DNA from 2 places in the Bradyrhizobium sp. SZCCHNS3052 genome. Region 2 is predicted to be linked to the other one. Evidence: riboswitches for the same ligand, from Rfam matches in the RefSeq annotation. Region 2 holds a riboswitch; the other holds the start of a gene.
What was found. A riboswitch is a leader RNA that binds a small molecule or an ion and turns the genes downstream of it on or off. The one in region 2 is predicted to bind cobalamin.

Region 1: it holds a riboswitch for cobalamin, as region 2 does, so the genes downstream of both, QX073_RS18215 (TonB-dependent receptor plug domain-containing protein) here and QX073_RS11400 (HupE/UreJ family protein) in region 2, are expected to answer to the same signal.

What each region holds. Positions count from the first base shown of each region.
Region 1 covers NZ_JAUETB010000005.1:50,443-58,594, forward strand. The annotation lists gene QX073_RS18190 (HAMP domain-containing sensor histidine kinase) at 1-699, shown strand, start outside; gene QX073_RS18195 (response regulator transcription factor) at 696-1,337, shown strand; gene QX073_RS18200 (hypothetical protein) at 1,369-1,671, opposite strand; gene QX073_RS18205 (SDR family oxidoreductase) at 1,671-2,528, opposite strand; gene QX073_RS18210 (DUF2336 domain-containing protein) at 3,071-4,183, shown strand; cobalamin riboswitch at 4,467-4,685, shown strand; gene QX073_RS18215 (TonB-dependent receptor plug domain-containing protein) at 4,781-6,856, shown strand; gene QX073_RS18220 (hypothetical protein) at 6,932-7,510, shown strand; gene ilvC (ketol-acid reductoisomerase) at 7,596-8,152, opposite strand, start outside.
Region 2 covers NZ_JAUETB010000002.1:704,961-713,112, reverse strand. The annotation lists gene cobN (cobaltochelatase subunit CobN) at 1-1,311, opposite strand, end outside; gene cobW (cobalamin biosynthesis protein CobW) at 1,321-2,358, opposite strand; gene QX073_RS11405 (DUF1636 domain-containing protein) at 2,379-2,774, opposite strand; gene QX073_RS11400 (HupE/UreJ family protein) at 2,778-3,410, opposite strand; cobalamin riboswitch at 3,529-3,722, opposite strand; gene cobU (bifunctional adenosylcobinamide kinase/adenosylcobinamide-phosphate guanylyltransferase) at 3,757-4,293, shown strand; gene cobO (cob(I)yrinic acid a,c-diamide adenosyltransferase) at 4,310-4,918, shown strand; gene QX073_RS11385 (cobyric acid synthase) at 4,923-6,416, shown strand; gene cbiB (adenosylcobinamide-phosphate synthase CbiB) at 6,403-7,374, opposite strand; gene cobD (threonine-phosphate decarboxylase CobD) at 7,412-8,152, shown strand, end outside.

The DNA.
Region 1 (8,152 bases), on a different contig from region 2:
CTGGCCCAGCGCGGCGAATTGACCCGGCGCCTGATCGCCTTGGAGGACGACGAGCGCCGCCACCTGGCGCGCGAGCTGCATGACGAATTCGGCCAGTCGCTGGCGGCGATCCGGGCGCTCGCGGCATCGATCCGTCACAGCGCGGCGCAGGATTGCCCCGCTCTGGTCGGCGAATGCGACGGCATCGCGCGCACCGCGAGCGACATGATGGAGCAATTGCGCGGCGCGCTGATGCGGCTGCGCCCGCCGGACGTCGACGAGCTCGGCCTCGCCGGCAGCCTGGAGGGCCTCGTCGCCGGCTGGAACAGGCGCCAGCACGGCCGCACCGTTTTCGAGATCAACCTGTCGGGCGACGTCGACCGACTGCCGGGCATCATCGCCACCAATATCTACCGCATCGCGCAGGAGGCGCTCACCAATGCCGTCAAACACGCCGACGCGACGCGGGTGCGGTTGCAGTTGACGCTTCAGGAGGGGCCGGTCAGCGCGACCCTGCTCACCGTCGAAGACGACGGTCTTCTCGGCGAAGCTCCCGACAAGCCGGGCATGGGCCTGCTCGGCATGGGCGAGCGCGTCGCCTCCATGGGAGGCCAGATGAGCTTCGCCGCCACCTCCGGCGGCGCGCGCCTCCACGTCGAGATTCCGGTCCCGGCCCTCTCGCCTGCGCCGACCCAGCCGGAAACGGCATGTGCGGCATGACGACCCCCGCCGGCACCATCCTGCTGGTCGACGACCATGCCGTGGTCCGCGAGGGCTACAGGTCGATGCTGCAGAAGCAGCCGGGGCTGCGCGTGGTCGCCGAAGCCGCCGATGGCGCCGAAGCCTACCGGCTGTTCAAGGAGGTCAGGCCCGATCTCGTCATCATGGACCTGACCATGCCGGGCGTCGGCGGCATCGAGGGCATCCGCCGCATCCGGCAATGGGATCGCGGCGCGCGCATCCTCGTCTTCACCATGCATGAGAATGCCGGCTTCGCGGTGCAGGCGATCCGCGCCGGCGCCCGCGGCTATGTCACCAAGAGCAGCCCGCCGGAGACGCTCGTGCGCGCCGTCATGGACGTCCTCGCGGGCCGCATCGCGATCAGCCCCGACATCGATCACGAGCTCGCGCTCAGCCGCCTCGCCGGCGAGCGCGCGGCCGCCGACGTCCTGTCCGCGCGCGAGTTCGAGGTGATGCAGATGCTGCTCGCCGAACGCACCACCGACGAGATCGCGTCAGCGTTGCATCTCAGCCCGAAGACGGTCGCCAACCTGCACTCGCTGATCAAGGACAAGCTCGGCGTGGCCAGCGACATCGAGCTGGTGCGGCTGGCGCTGCGGCAGGGCCTGCTGACCTGAGCCCGCAGGGCTTACATCCCCGCCAGGATTGTCAGGAGTCGCCAGCGTTGCCCTGCGGCGTCGCTGCCGCTTCCGGCGCCGTGACCGGATCGTCGATCAGGTGAAATGCGCGCCCGAGCCGGCGCTGCACGCTCATCACGGCGCGGTCGACGTCGCTGATCAGGCTGTCGCCGAGAACGACGTGCGGGATCTCCCAGTTGCGGCCGCTGCGCACGTCGAGCGCATGAACGGCCGGCACGCGTGCCGTCTCGCAGCCCGGCTGCGCGCGAAGTTCCTCCTCGACCAGGCGGGTCAGCTCCGCCTGGGTCTTGCCGATGGTCGTCATCGCCGGCATCAGGGCCTGATCGCGGGCATCAGGCCGAGCCGCTTGGCGATGATGCGATCGACGGTCCGTTTCGGAAGCACCCGCACGATCCATTGCCTCATGGCATCGGGCGCGATCTCGTAGCGCACCTTGGGCGCCGGCAAGGTCAAGGCGTCGGCCACCCGCGCGGCGATGGTCTCGGCCGGCAGCCCGGACTGGCCGAGATGCAGCATGAAGGCGCGGATCTTCTGCAGCGCCGGGAAGAACGGCGAGGCCTGATACGGCGACAGGTCGACTTCGTCGGCCTTGGCCCAGATCGGCGTCTTCACCGCGCCCGGCGCGATGACGATGACGTCGATCCCGAACAGCATCAGCTCACGGCGCAGGCTCTCGGACAGCCCTTCGACCGCATGCTTGGAGGTCGAATAGGGCGCCATCAGCGGGTTGCCGTTGCGGCCCGCGACTGAGCTGATCATCACGATCCGGCCGCGCTCTCCCGTCATGGCTGGATCGGCCCCGAGCAGCGGCGCGAACGCCTGGGTCGCGATGACCGGGCCGATGACGTTGACCTCCATCTGATGGCGGAACTGCGCGATCGGCAGCTCCGTCACGGGACCGGCGACGGCGATGCCGGCATTGTTGACGAGACCGGCGAGCGTCTCGCCCTTGAGCGCCGCTCGCACCTCGCCGGCGGCCGCCTTCACCGCCGCCTCGTCGGTCACGTCGAACAGCAGCGGCATGAAGTTGGCGCCGAGCTCGCCGCGCAGACGGTCTGCGTCGGCCTGCTTGCGAACGCTGCCGAACACGCGAAAGCCGCGCGCGAGCAGGAGCTTCGAACAGGCGAACCCGATGCCGGTGGATGCGCCGGTGATGACGACGGATTTCATGGTGACCTCAACGATTTGCGCGGCGATTATCGCACGAGATGCGGCAGGATGCTGGCGCTGATTTTTCGCGCGAGGTCATCGCCCGCCGAGCCTGCCCCGGAACATCGGGTGACGCCACGCATCGCACGGCGCGTCGGCAAAATGGCCGCGGCAAGAATGGGATTTAAGTTTCAAGGCTTGGGAGGATGACAGCTGACGTGAGATCGAGGGCAGCGAGCAAGTTGGATGAAGGAAGGTTTGTGACCTTATGAGATCATTAACCTTTCCGCTTCGCTGGCCTGTCGTCGCCGCGTCTGCGGGGAGGTGTTCGCACCTCATTCCATCGCCTGTCCGGCGAATCTCCGGAAGACCGGGCTCCAGCCCGTCATCCCCCCTATATGTATCGTCTTAATTTTCCGTATCCGTGTTTCTCCGGAGTACTACGCCTTCGGCCCCTAACGCATTGTTATCGCCCGTGCCGAAAACTGCTCCGGCCGAAAGCCTTGCAGCGGATCACAATCGCGTTGCTGTCGCTCCGGCAATCCGGACAAACGAGCGCGATCGTGTCACAGCCAGAACAGCTTCCGCCTTCAGAAGACTCCATCATCACCGAACTCGAAGAGGCCGTCCGCAGCGGCACCTCGGCGAAGCGCGTCAACACGCTGCGCCAGGTCACCAACCTGTTCCTGCATGACGGCGAACGCCTCAGCGAGGACCAGATCAAGGTATTCGACAACGTGCTGTGCATGCTGGTCTCGCGGGTCGAGACCCGCGCGCGAGCCGAGCTCAGCAAGCATCTCGCGCCGGTCGACTACGCGCCCGTCGAATTGATCCAGCAGCTCGCCCGCGACGACGAGATCTCGGTGGCCGAGAACGTGCTGATGCACTCGAGCCGGCTCACCGAGCATACGCTGGTGGAGGTCGCGGCGACCAAGGGCCAGGATCACCTGATGGCGATCTCCAGCCGTCCGCATCTGACCGAGGCGGTGACCGACATCATCGTCGACCGCGGCGAGCGCCGGGTGATCCGCAAGCTCGCCAACAACCAGACCGCGCGCTTCTCCGAGTCCGGCTATTCCGGGATGATGGCGCATGCCGAGGACGACGACGAATTGTCCGAGATCATCGGGCTGCGCGTCGACCTGCCCACCAAGCACCTGCGCGACCTCCTGCGCCGCGCGACCGAAGCCGTGCGCGCCAGGCTGATGGCCTCGGCGCCGCCGGCGTTGCAACAGGAGATCAAGAAGATCCTCAAGGCGATCGCCGACGTTGCGCGCAGCGACGGCGGCCTGGTCGGGCGCGACTTCACGCTGGCCGAAGAGGCCGTCAAGCGCATGAAGGGGCTGAACGAGCTCAACGATGCCGCCATCGCCTTCTTCGCCGAGACCCGCCGCTTCGGCGAGGTTTCCGCCGCACTCGGCCTGCTCAACAACGTCCCGACCGAGATGATGGCCAAGGTGCTCGAAGGCCCGCGCACCGACATCGTGCTGATCCCTTGCCGTGCCGCCGGGCTGGCCTGGTCGGTGGTGGCGAAAATCCTGACCCACCGGCCAATCAAGCACGCCATCGACAGCGACACGCTCAAGCTCGCGGAACGCGACTACGGCCGCCTGTCGCTCGACACCGCCCAGCGCACGCTGCGATTCTGGATGGTGCACAACAAGGTCGAGAAGTGAGCGGGCGCTCACAAGACGCGATCCTCATCAGCAACGACTCTCGAGCCTTCTCATACTCCGCTGTCGTCCCTGCGAACGCAGGGACCCATACCGCGTGATGTGAATTGGCGGAAAATGTCTTGATCGTCGTCCTTCGCCACACGACCGCCGGTGGCTATGGGTCACTGCGAACGCAGGGACGACGGCTATGGCTGTCGCAGGCGGCCGGGCATCACCAAGCCGACCGGCCAGCGTTATCGCCAGGAGATCGCCGGGCGCCGGATTGACTTTGGTGCGCCCGCACTCCTACGGTGATCGCGACGGTGCCCCTCGACCGGGGCTCAAAAGGGAATGCGGTGCCGGATGCGTCTCGCAAGGGACGTGACTGAAGGCCGCAGCTGCCCCCGCAACTGTAAGCGGCGAATCTCGCGTCAAAGGCCACTGGGAAATCTCGGTCCCGGGAAGGCGACGTGGAGGTGATGACCCGCGAGCCAGGAGACCTGCCGTCAGCCGTGGTCACACGCGAGGATGCCGGTCGGGGCGTTATTGGCATCGTTTTCAGGCAAGCCTGCGAAGGCCTGCATGAGACCTCGTTCGCGGTGACGTGCCACTGACGTCATGCCGAGGTTCCTCGTGTCTCCCGTTCCCCATGCCAGGCGCAGTCGCGCCCTTCTGTCGTCGTTCTGCGTCCTCTCGTCATTCGCCCTGCTCGGCCCCTCGTCCACAGCAGCGCAGCAATCCGCCTCCCCCGACCTTCTGCCCCCGGTTGAGGTCGACCCGCCGCGCGAGCCGATCGCTCAGAAACCAGCCATCCCCCGCAGAACCGGCAACGCCGCGCATCAGCAGGTGCCGGCGGCAAAGCCGGCCGCGCCGGCCAGCCCCCCCGTCGCCGTCAGCCCGACCGGTGTCGTCACGCCAGTCGCCCACGTCGCGAATGCGATCACCGTGATGACCGACAAGGACATCGCCGGGCAGCAGGCCCGCACGGTGCCGGACATCCTGAGCACGATCCCCGGATTGAACGTGGTGCAGGCCGGCGGCCCGGGCGGCCAGACCAACGTCTTCATGCGCGGCACCAACGCCAATCACACCAAGCTCTTCATCGACGGCATCGACGTCGGCGATGTCACCAACGGCAATGGCGCGTTCGATTTCGCGCATCTGCTCGCCGCCGACATCCAGCAGTTCGAGGTGCTGCGCGGGCCGCAGAGCGGGCTCTACGGCTCGGATGCGATCGGCGGGGTGATCTCGGTGATCACGCGCAAGGGCGAGGGCCCGGCGCGCGCGACCGCCTCGGTCGAGAGCGGCTCGTTCAAGACCTTCAACCAGTCAGCCGGCGTCAGCGGCTCACAAAACAATATCAACTACGCGATCAATGTCGCGCATCTGCACGCCGGCGACGTTCCGGTGACCCCGTGGCAGCTGCTGCCTGCGGGGCAGAAGGCCATCGGCAATGCCTACGACAACGTCACCGCCTCGGCCAAGCTGGGCGTCGACCTCAACGAGGCCTGGACGCTGAACTCGGTGATTCGATACACCGACGCGACGCTGCTGTTCACCGGCGACAGCGGCTTTCCGAGCTTTCCCGACGCGGCCCAGAGCAACCACACCGTCCACCAGCTTGCAACACGCCAGGAAGCCGTGTGGTCGCTGCTCGGCGGCCGCATCCGGAACTACTTCGGCGCCAACTATGTGAACAACCGGTCGTCCGATCTGACGGCTGGCAATCCGGTGGCGGCGGTCGCGACCGGCGAGCGCATCAAGTATGACTGGCACGCGGTGACCGAGCTGGCGCCGCATAACAATCTCGTCGTCGGCCTGGAGCAGCAGACCGAGCGGCTGAAGACCGCCGACCTCTCGGCCGAGAATGGCAACAAGGCCGGCTTCGTCGAGCTGCAGACCGAGTTCGTGAAGCGCTGGTTCTTGGTGGCGAGCCTGCGCAACGACGTCAACGACCAGTTCGGCGGCCATGGCACCTACCGGATCGCGCCGGCGGTGATCCTGCCGGTGACCGAGACCAAGCTGAAGGCGAGCTACGGCACCGGCTTCAAGGCGCCGACCCTGAGCCAGTTGCACCAGGATTTTCCGGCGTTCAACTTCTTCGCCAATCCCAACCTCCGGCCGGAGCAGAGCACCGGCTACGACGCCGGCTTCGAGCAGCCGCTGTTCGACGATCGTCTCCGCTTCGGCGCGACCTACTTCCACAACAGCATCACCGACTTGATCAATTTCAACGCGACCTTCACCTCCTACGCCAATGTCGGCCTCGCGACGACCGAGGGCACCGAGAGCTTCGTGACCGCTGATCTCACCGACCGGATCTCGCTGCGTGCGGACTACACGTTCACCCGCGCGGTCGATGCGGCCACCGGCCTGCAGCTGTTGCGGCGGCCGAAGGAGAAATGGAGCGCCACCGCGACATGGGCGCCGATCGATGCGCTGACGCTGTCAGCGACGCTGCTGCACATCGGCGACTGGCTCGACGTCAGCCGCGACGGCATGACCACCGGCCTCGTCGCGCCCGGCTATACGGTCGTCAACCTGCGCAGCGACTACGCGCTGTCCGACCAGGTCAAGCTGTTCGGCCGGATCGACAACCTCTTCAACCATCACTACCAGAACCCGACCGGATTCCTCGCGCCGGGCTTCGGCGTGTTCGGCGGCATCCGGGTGGCGAGCTTCGGCGTGCAGTGACGCTGCCGACCAACCTCCCGGCGGCTGACAGAAGCTGCCGAAATGGACTACAATCGCAACAGAAGGAGATGTTCCATGACTCTCGACGTCCTCGACCGGTCTGGTACCGAGGCTCGCCTCGCGCCCGTTCCGCAACGGCACGCCGCTGCGTTCTGCTTCGCGCTGCTGACAGGGGCCTGCGCGCTGGCGAGCCTTGTGTTCGCCTGCGCGACGCCGTTTGCGGCCTTCGCCGTGATCGCCGCCGCCATGCTGCCGCTGCGCGCGGCGCTGCCGGTGATGCTCGGCGCCTGGCTGGTCAACCAGGGCATCGGCTTCGGCGCGCTGCACTATCCGGTCGATGCCAACACGCTGGCCTGGGGCGCCATGATCGGCGTGGCGGCGCTCAGCGCCACCGTTGTGGCCCGCATGGCCCTGGCGACCTTGCGCACAGCACCAGCGACGGTCGCGCTTGCCGTCGCGCTCCCCAGTGCCTACGCCGCCTATGAGCTGGTGCTGCTGGCCGCCACGCCCGCACTCGGCGGCGCCGCGAGCTTCGCGCTCCCGATCGTCGCCCGCCTCGGCCTGACCAGCGCCGCCTGGCTCGTCGGCCTCGTCGCCGTCAGCGAGATCGTCCGCCTGCTGACGCCGGTGGCGTCGCGCCGCGCGGCGTCCTGAACGCGCCGGCGGACCTTCAACGACCCCAAACAAAAACGGCGGGCCTCTGCCCGCCGTTTTCATTTCTCGGTTTCGCCGCAAGACCTCAGTTCTTCGACTTGTCGACCAGCGCGCCCTTCTTGATCCAGGGCATCATGTCGCGCAGGCGGGCGCCGACTTCCTCGATCGGGTGCTGGGCAAGCTTGGCCCGGGTCGCCTTGAACGAGGTCTGGTTGACCTTGTTCTCCAGCATCCAGTCGCGCGCGAAGCGGCCTGACTGGATGTCGTCGAGCACGCGCTTCATCTCGGCCTTGGTCTCCGGCGTGATGATGCGCGGGCCGGTGACGTACTCGCCGTATTCGGCGGTGTTGGAGATCGAGTAGTTCATGTTGGCGATGCCGCCTTCATAGATCAGGTCGACGATCAGCTTGACCTCGTGCAGGCACTCGAAATAGGCCATCTCCGGCGCGTAGCCGGCCTCGGTCAGCGTCTCGTAGCCGGCCTTGATCAGCTCGACCAGGCCGCCGCACAGCACCGCCTGTTCGCCGAACAGGTCGGTCTCGCACTCTTCCTTGAACGTGGTCTCGATGATGCCGGCGCGGCCGCCGCCGATCGCCGAGGCGTAGGACAGGCCGAGGTCATGGGCATTGCCCGAGGAGTCCT
Region 2 (8,152 bases):
CTGATCTGCCTCGTCCCGCAGCAGCGTTTCGATATCGTCCGCAGTCGGCGCTACACGGCCGATATCGTACCCCGCCTCCGCCAACAACCGCGCAATGGCGGCTGCGCTTGCGCTGGTGTCGAGACCGACGGCGTAGCCGCAACGCCCGCCGCGCGACGGATAATCGGAGAGTACCAGCGCCACGCGCCGCTCGCTGGCCGGCAGCCCCCGCAATTGCGCCCATCGCGCCGCCAGTTGCGCGACGTAAGCAATGCGGTCCTGTTGAGGCACATAGCGCATCGCGCTGAACTGCAGACGCTCATCCGCCGGCGCCTCGCCCTTGAACGCAATCGGGCGCGCCAACAGCCGGCCGTCGAGCTCCGGTAGCACGACATTCATCGCAAGGTCCGTCGGCGACAGTCCGCGCACCGACGAGGCCCAGGCCTCTTCCGTGCTCTGCGCCTGGATGATTTGCAGAACTGGTGCATCGGCCACGTCGAGCACCGTGGTGCCGTCGTCGCGCAGCGCCGAGAACGCGGTGGCGTTCAAAATGATCGCAGGACGCCGGCGCTGGACGAGTCGCGCCAGTGCATCCCCAATATTGGGATCCTTCAGGCTGGTCACCGCGACCGCGACTGCCGCCAGCCCTTTGGCTTCGATCACCCGCATCAGCTCAGCAATCCCGGCCGTATCGGCAGCGAGCAGGCTCGCACGGTAGAACACGATCAGCGCGCTCGGCCGCGCATCATCATGGCTGCAGAGATCATCGATGCCGACGGCTCCGCGATCGGGCATGAAGCCGACGATCGAACCGATCGCGATCGGTTCGGCAAACTGCGCGTCGCGCCCGAGCAGCGTCGCGAGATAGCGCAGGGCCTCGCGCGCATTGCCGACCCCGCCCTCGTGCAGATAACCGTAGAGACGCGAGGTCGCGTCCTGCGGCAAGGTCGAGAGCTCAGCAAGCCTGTCGTCGGCGCGATCGTCACCCGGCAGTGCCGCGAACAGGATGTGGCGGCTGCGGCAGACCGATGCGATGCGCTCCAGCCCGTAGCGCCAATAGTCGAGCCCGCCGAGACAGCGCACGACGACGGCGCGCGCGCCCAGCACGACGCGGTCGACATAGAGATCGACCGACATCGGATGCTTCAGCCGTTTCAAGCTGGCGAGGCGCAGGCTCGGCAGGTCATCCGACGACACGGTCCAGGCTTCGGCCAGCGCCGACAGGTCGGTGTCCGAGAACGACAGCACGACGATCTCGGCCGGCGACTGTGCAAGATCCACGGCCTGTTCGAGGTCGTCGAGATCCGCGCCCGTCGTCGCCAGCAGGTGCATCGGTGACGCCTATCCTGTGATCAGGCTCTGGATGGCGGCGGCATCGAGGCCGCGCTCGCCGATGATCACCAGCCGCCCCTGCCGCGATTCGCCCAAGCGCCACGGGCGCTCGAACTGATGCTGGATGCGGCTGCCGACGGCCTGCACCAGGAGGCGCAGCGGCTTGCCGGCGACTTCCACGAACCCTTTCACCCGCAACACATCATGTGCGTCGACGGCGGCCGCGATGCGGTCGACGAGCGCATCGGGCGAAGCCTGCGCCGGAACGTCGAGCACGAAACTCTCGAAATCGTCGTGATCGTGCTCGGCCTCGTTGTCGTGATGCGACGGCCGGGCCGCGAGATCGTCCTCCGCGGCGGCACCGAGCCCGAGCAGCACCGAAGCCGACAGCCTGCCGTGCTCCGTCGCGATCACCTTGACGGCACGCTGCACCTTCGCCGCGATCTCGGCGGCGACATCCTTGCGCTGCTCCTCGCTCATCAGGTCGCTCTTGTTCATCACGACGAGATCGGCGCACAGCAGCTGGTCCTCGTAGACCTCCTCCAGCGGATTGTCGTGATCGAGCGACGCATCGGTGGCGCGCTGCGCGGCGAGCGCTTCGGGATCATCGGCGAAGCGTCCCGCGACCACCGCCGGACCATCGACGACCGCAACGACGCCGTCGACGGTGACGCGCGTCGCGATCTCCGGCCAGTTGAAGGCCTGCACCAGCGGCTTCGGCAGCGCCAGCCCCGAGGTCTCGATCACGATATGCTCGGGCGGCTCCTTCTGATCCAGCAGGCTCCTGAGCGCCGGCACGAAATCATCGGCAACGGTGCAGCACAGGCAGCCGTTCGACAGCTCGACGATGCGATCCTCCGGACAGTCCGGCACGCCGCAGCCTTTCAGGATGTCGCCGTCGATGCCGACATCGCCGAACTCGTTGACGATGATGGCGAGCCGGCGACCGTTCGCGGTCTCGATCAGGTTGCGCACCAGCGTGGTCTTGCCGGCGCCGAGGAAACCGGTGACGATGGTGCAAGGCGTCTTGGCGAACGACTTCGTCATGGCGATGCGATCTCTCGTTTTCAGCGTGGCGCTGACAGCGCAGGCACGCGCGCGACGGTGTTCTTGCGAATGTATTCGGGACGCTCGCGCCAGGCCGGCAGACCGGCGTCATGGCGCTGATGCAGTTGCGCAAATGTCAGCACATCCCGCGCATGCAGATCCGGATCGAGCGCGCCGAGCACATAGGTCCATTTGCCCGGCGCCGTCACCGCAACCGTGCACGCACGATTGCAGTTCGACAGACACTCGACACCGACAACGGTGACACCGGCGCGCTGCGCGGTCGGCAACGTCTCGATCGCGGCGAGCAAACGGGCTCCGGCCCGCGGCTGATCAGGCGGCGTAGGTTCCGTCCCCTGCGAACGGCAAGTGACGCAGACGAACAGCGTCGTCTCACCAGTCTCGGATGCGGTCATCAATCAGCCGATCACGCCGGCCGCCGTCGCCGCGGCGACCCCACCCACCAGCACGATGGCAGCGCCCGCGAGCCGCAGCGCCAGCGGCGCAGCCGTCTTGGCCTTCGCCGACAGCAGCCTGGTGCCGAGGAACGCGCCGGCGGCGACGATGGTCTGGATCACGAGCAGACCGACGAGATAGGCCCCGAGCGGGGTATTCTCGGCCCCGACGATCGATTCGCCCAGCGCATATCCATGGACGAGACCGGTCACGGCGAACAGGCCGGCGACGGGCAGCACACCGAAACGGCCACGCATCACCACCACCAGCCCAACCACGACGGTGGTCAGGCCGACCAGCAGCTCGGCAGCCGGGATGTTGGCCTTGGCCACATGAAGGCCGACGCCCGCGATCATCGCGGTGGTGAAGGCGAGCACCGGCGCGAAGCCGCGGCCCAGAAGCGCTGCAACGATGCCCGCGCCCACGATCGCCGCCAGATGGTCGATTCCGATGACAGGATGGCCGAGGCCGGACAGCATCCCCTGCGCAAACGTCTGCGGCAGCTTGCCCCCCATCATGTGATGCGCGAAGGCGGGATCGGTGGCGAGCAGCACCAGGCTCGCGGCTGCAAAGGTCGTGGTACGGGTCAACTTCATGGCCGTCTCCGTCGCTTGCCGGCTCCCCAGAGGACCGGACGATGCGCTGCATCCGACGGCACCCCGCCCATCCCGGCGGGATCAGAACCAGCATCGCGACTCCCCGCGCGACGGGTCGGCCAACAGCAATGTCGACGGCAGGTCTCCTGGCTCTCGGGTCACCGCATGAAGCCACCTTCCCGGTTTCCCAGTGGTGTCTTGGCCTCACACTCGCCGATTACAGTTGCGGGGGCAGCCACGGCCTTGGGTCAAGAACCCGCACCGTGTTCCCTAAATCTCTCCTTTCGGAGAACCGTCATCTGTTAGATACGGGTCGCACCAAAGCCCGTCAATCGGAATCGTCCCCATGGTCCCCGCCCCGCCGCATCCCGCCCTGCCGCGCCTGACGCTGGTGCTCGGCGGTGCGCGCTCGGGCAAGAGCCGCCATGCCGAGGCCCTCGTCACCGCCCTTCCGCCGCCTTGGACCTATGTTGCGACCGCGCAGGCCTTCGACGCCGAAATGACCGACCGGATCGCCCAGCACAAGGCGCGCCGCGCCGAGGGATGGCAGACGCTGGAGACGGCGCATGATCTCGCGGGTCTCGTCCGGGCAAGCGGAGAATCGGGCGTACCGATGCTGATCGATTGCCTGACACTCTGGCTCAGCAACGTGATGCTCGCCGACATGAACGTGGCGGCAAGATCAGCCGAGTTGATCGACGCGCTCAGGAACGCGCATGGCCCGATCGTGGCCGTGTCCAACGAAGTCGGACTGGGCATCGTGCCGGACAACGCGCTCGCACGCGCCTTTCGCGATGCCCAGGGGCGACTGAACCAGGACGTCGCGGCCTTAGCGGATCGCGTGATCCTGATGGCGGCGGGACTGCCGCTGACGTTGAAGTGACGAGGAGACAATGCCGATGACCGGAAGCGCCGACGATTCACGCCACAAGGCGAAGATGGAGAACCGCAAGGCGGTGCAGGATGCCGAGGTCGCCTCCAAAACCGTGGAGAAGGGCCTGCTGATCGTTCACACCGGCAAGGGCAAGGGAAAATCGACGGCGGCGTGGGGCCTGATGCTGCGCGCACTCGGCCGCGGCTTTCGCATCGGCGTCGTGCAGTTCGGCAAAGGCGCGTGGGAAACCGGCGAGCGCAAGGCGATCGAGAAGTTCGGCGATCAGGTGTCGTGGCACACGCTCGGGGAAGGCTTTACGTGGGAGACGCAGGATCGTGCGCGCGACGTCGCCGCGGCCGAGCGCGCCTGGGCGAAGGCTAAGGAGCTGATGGCGGATCCGTCGATCCGGCTCTTGGTCCTCGATGAGCTCAACATCGCGCTGCGCTACGATCACCTTGATATCGCAGACGTCGTCGCCACGCTCGCAGGGCGCCGTCCCGATCTGCACGTCGTCGTCACCGGGCGCAACGCCAAGCCGGAGCTGATCGAGGCCGCCGATCTCGTCACCGAGATGAACCTCGTGAAGCATCATTTCGCGGCCGGCGTGAGGGCGCAGGAAGGCATCGAGTACTGAGCTCATGAGCGCGCGGGCCATCATGTTCCAGGGCACCGGCTCCGACGTCGGCAAATCGCTGATCGTCGCGGGGCTCGCGCGCGCGCTGACATTGCGCGGCCTCAAGGTGGCGCCGTTCAAGCCGCAGAACATGTCGAACAACGCCGCCGTCACCGCTGATGGCGGCGAGATCGGCCGTGCCCAGGCGCTGCAGGCGCGCGCGGCGCGGCGGCCGATGACGGTGCACATGAACCCGGTGCTGCTGAAGCCACAAAGCGAGATCGGGTCGCAGGTCGTGGTGCAAGGCCGCGTCATCGGCACCGCCAAGGCGTCCGCCTATCAGGCGATGAAGCCGCAACTGATGGCGGCCGTGCTCGACAGCTTCCATCAACTCGCGGCGGATGCCGACATCGTGCTGGTCGAAGGCGCAGGCTCCGCCTCCGAGATCAACCTGCGCGGCGGCGACATCGCCAACATGGGTTTCGCGCAGGCGACGCAGATTCCGGTGGTGCTGATCGGCGACATCGATCGGGGCGGCGTGATTGCGAGCGTGGTCGGCACCAAGACGGTGATCGCGCCCGACGATGCCGCACGCGTGGCGGGTTTCCTCGTCAACAAGTTCCGCGGCGACCCCGCCTTGTTTGCATCGGGCATGAACGAGATCGCGCAGCGGACGGGGTGGACGTCGCTCGGGCTCATTCCACATTTTCCGGATGCGCGCCGCCTGCCGGCGGAGGACGCGCTTGGCCTGGCTGAACGGGGATCATCGGGAGGACAGCGACCGAAGGTCGTCATCCTCGCCTACCCGCGCATCTCCAATTTCGACGAGTTCGATCCGTTGCGGCTGGAAGATGGAATCGATCTGCAGTTCTTGCAGCCTGGCACGCCGATCCCCGGCGACGCATCGATGGTGATCCTGCCGGGCTCGAAGGCGACGATCGCCGATCTCGCCGCCCTGCGCGGCGCCGGCTGGGACATCGATCTGGCCGCGCATCTGCGCCGCGGCGGTCGCGTGCTCGGCATCTGCGGCGGCTATCAGATGCTGGGGCGCGTGATCAGCGATCCCGATGGGCACGAGGGTGCAGCTGGTTCCGTCGCGGGACTTGGCCTGCTCGACGTCGAAACGACCCTGACCGATGACAAGGCGTTACGCGAGGTCCAGGGCACGCTGACGCACGATAAGCTCTCGTTCCGCGGCTACGAGATGCACATCGGCCGCACGGAGGGACGGGCGACACAGCGCCCCTTCCTGACCTTCTCCGATGGCCGGCGCGATGGCGCCATCGCGCCTGATGGCCTGGTAGCCGGCTGCTACGTGCATGGCCTGTTCGCCGACGACGGCCTGCGCAGCCATTGGCTGCGCGGCCTCGGCGCGACGACCAGCGGCCTCTCCTATGAGATCGATGTGGACACGACGTTGGATGCACTCGCGGCGCATCTCGAGCGCTACGTCGACGTTGACCGTATCCTGGCATTGGCGAGCAAGCCCGCGCCGCCCGTGGCGGCTACAGGATCCTGACCAGGACGAGTCCTGCGACGACCAGGGCCTGAACCAGACAGGCCAGCCGATACAGCCGCAAGGCCTGCCGGATGTCGGACGCGTCGAGATCGGCGCGCCCGTCGCCCATCCAGGCATCGGTGACGAGATGACCGTGATAGACCCGCGGCCCCGCCAAGCGCAGTCCGAGCGCACCGGCCATCGCCGCTTCGGGCCAGCCGGCGTTGGGCGAACGGTGCTTCGACGCATCGCGTGCAACGGCTCGCACCGCGGCCGAAGCCGAGGCGCTCGGGATGCAGGCCGCGGCGGCTGCGATCCACAGCGCGGACAGGCGCGAGGCCGGCAGGTTGACGAGATCGTCGAGCCGCGCCGCCGCCCAGCCGAACGCGCGGTGACGGTCCGAGAGATGACCGATCATGCTGTCGGCGGTGTTGAGAGCCTTGTAGATCAGGATGCCCGGCAGCCCGCCGACGACGAGCCAGAACACGGGTGCGACGACGCCATCGGAGAAGTTTTCTGCCAGGCTCTCGATCGCGGCCCGCGCGACGCCGGCCTCATCCAGCCGCTCGGGATCGCGGCCGACGATCATCGAGACGGCTCGGCGGCCGCCCTCGAGCCCCTCCTGCCCCAGTCCCTCTGCAACCGCGGCGACATGCGTGTCGAGACTGCGCTGGGCCAGCAGGCTGCTTGCCGCCACACCAAGGATGATGGTTGCGACCGGTTCGCCGACGAGCGCCTGCATGACCCATGTTGCGGCGAGACCGGTGGCTATCATCCCCGCGACGAGCAGGCACACGAGCGCAATGCCGCGCGCACGTCGTGCGGCAAAGCCGTCTGCTGCCCTGTTCCAGCGGCGGTCCCCCCATGCTATCAGCGCGCCCACCCACATCACGGGATGACCGATCCGCTGCACCAGGACCTGGGGATAACCGACCGCCGCCTCGACGAGGAGCGCCGTGAGCGCGAGAGAGACGAACATCGATCTCCGCTGAAGGAAAGACATGTAAAGGAAAGAGATGGACGACAGAGCGACTAGCATGCGCGCGGACGAGCCGGAAGCGATCCTTCACGGCGGCGATCTCGCTGCGATCAGCCGTCGCTATCCGGATGCGCCACAGCCGTGGATCGATCTGTCGACTGGAATCAACCCGATCCCCTATCCCGTGCCGGCGATCCCGGCTGAGAGCTGGGCGCGTCTGCCTGGCAAATACGAGAATGACGCTTTACGCGCAGCGGCCGCGGCTCGCCATGGCGTGGCAGAGCCCGACATGATCGTTGCCGCGCCCGGCACGCAGGCGCTCTTGCAGATCCTGCCCAGACTGCGCCCACCCGCGACCGTCGCCGTGCTCGCGCCGACCTATGAGGAGCATGCGCTGTGCTGGCGCCGTTGCGGTCATCGCGTCAGTCTGGTCGATGATCTCGATGCGCTCGCTGGCGCCGATGTCGCCGTGGTCGTGAATCCCAACAATCCGACCGGCCGCCTGCTGCCGCGCGACGCACTGGTCAGCATCGCAGCGGGGCTGCGCCGGCGCGATGGTCTGCTGATCGTCGACGAAGCATTCATCGATCTTTATCCCGCCGATGCCAGCCTGGCAGCCGACTTGCCGCCGGCGACGATCGTGCTGCGCTCGTTCGGCAAGGTTTACGGCCTTGCCGGCGTCCGCCTCGGTTTCGCGATCGGCTCCGTCGACATTGTACGGCAACTCCGTGATGCGCTCGGGCCTTGGGCCGTGTCCGGACCGGCGCTCGCGATCGGA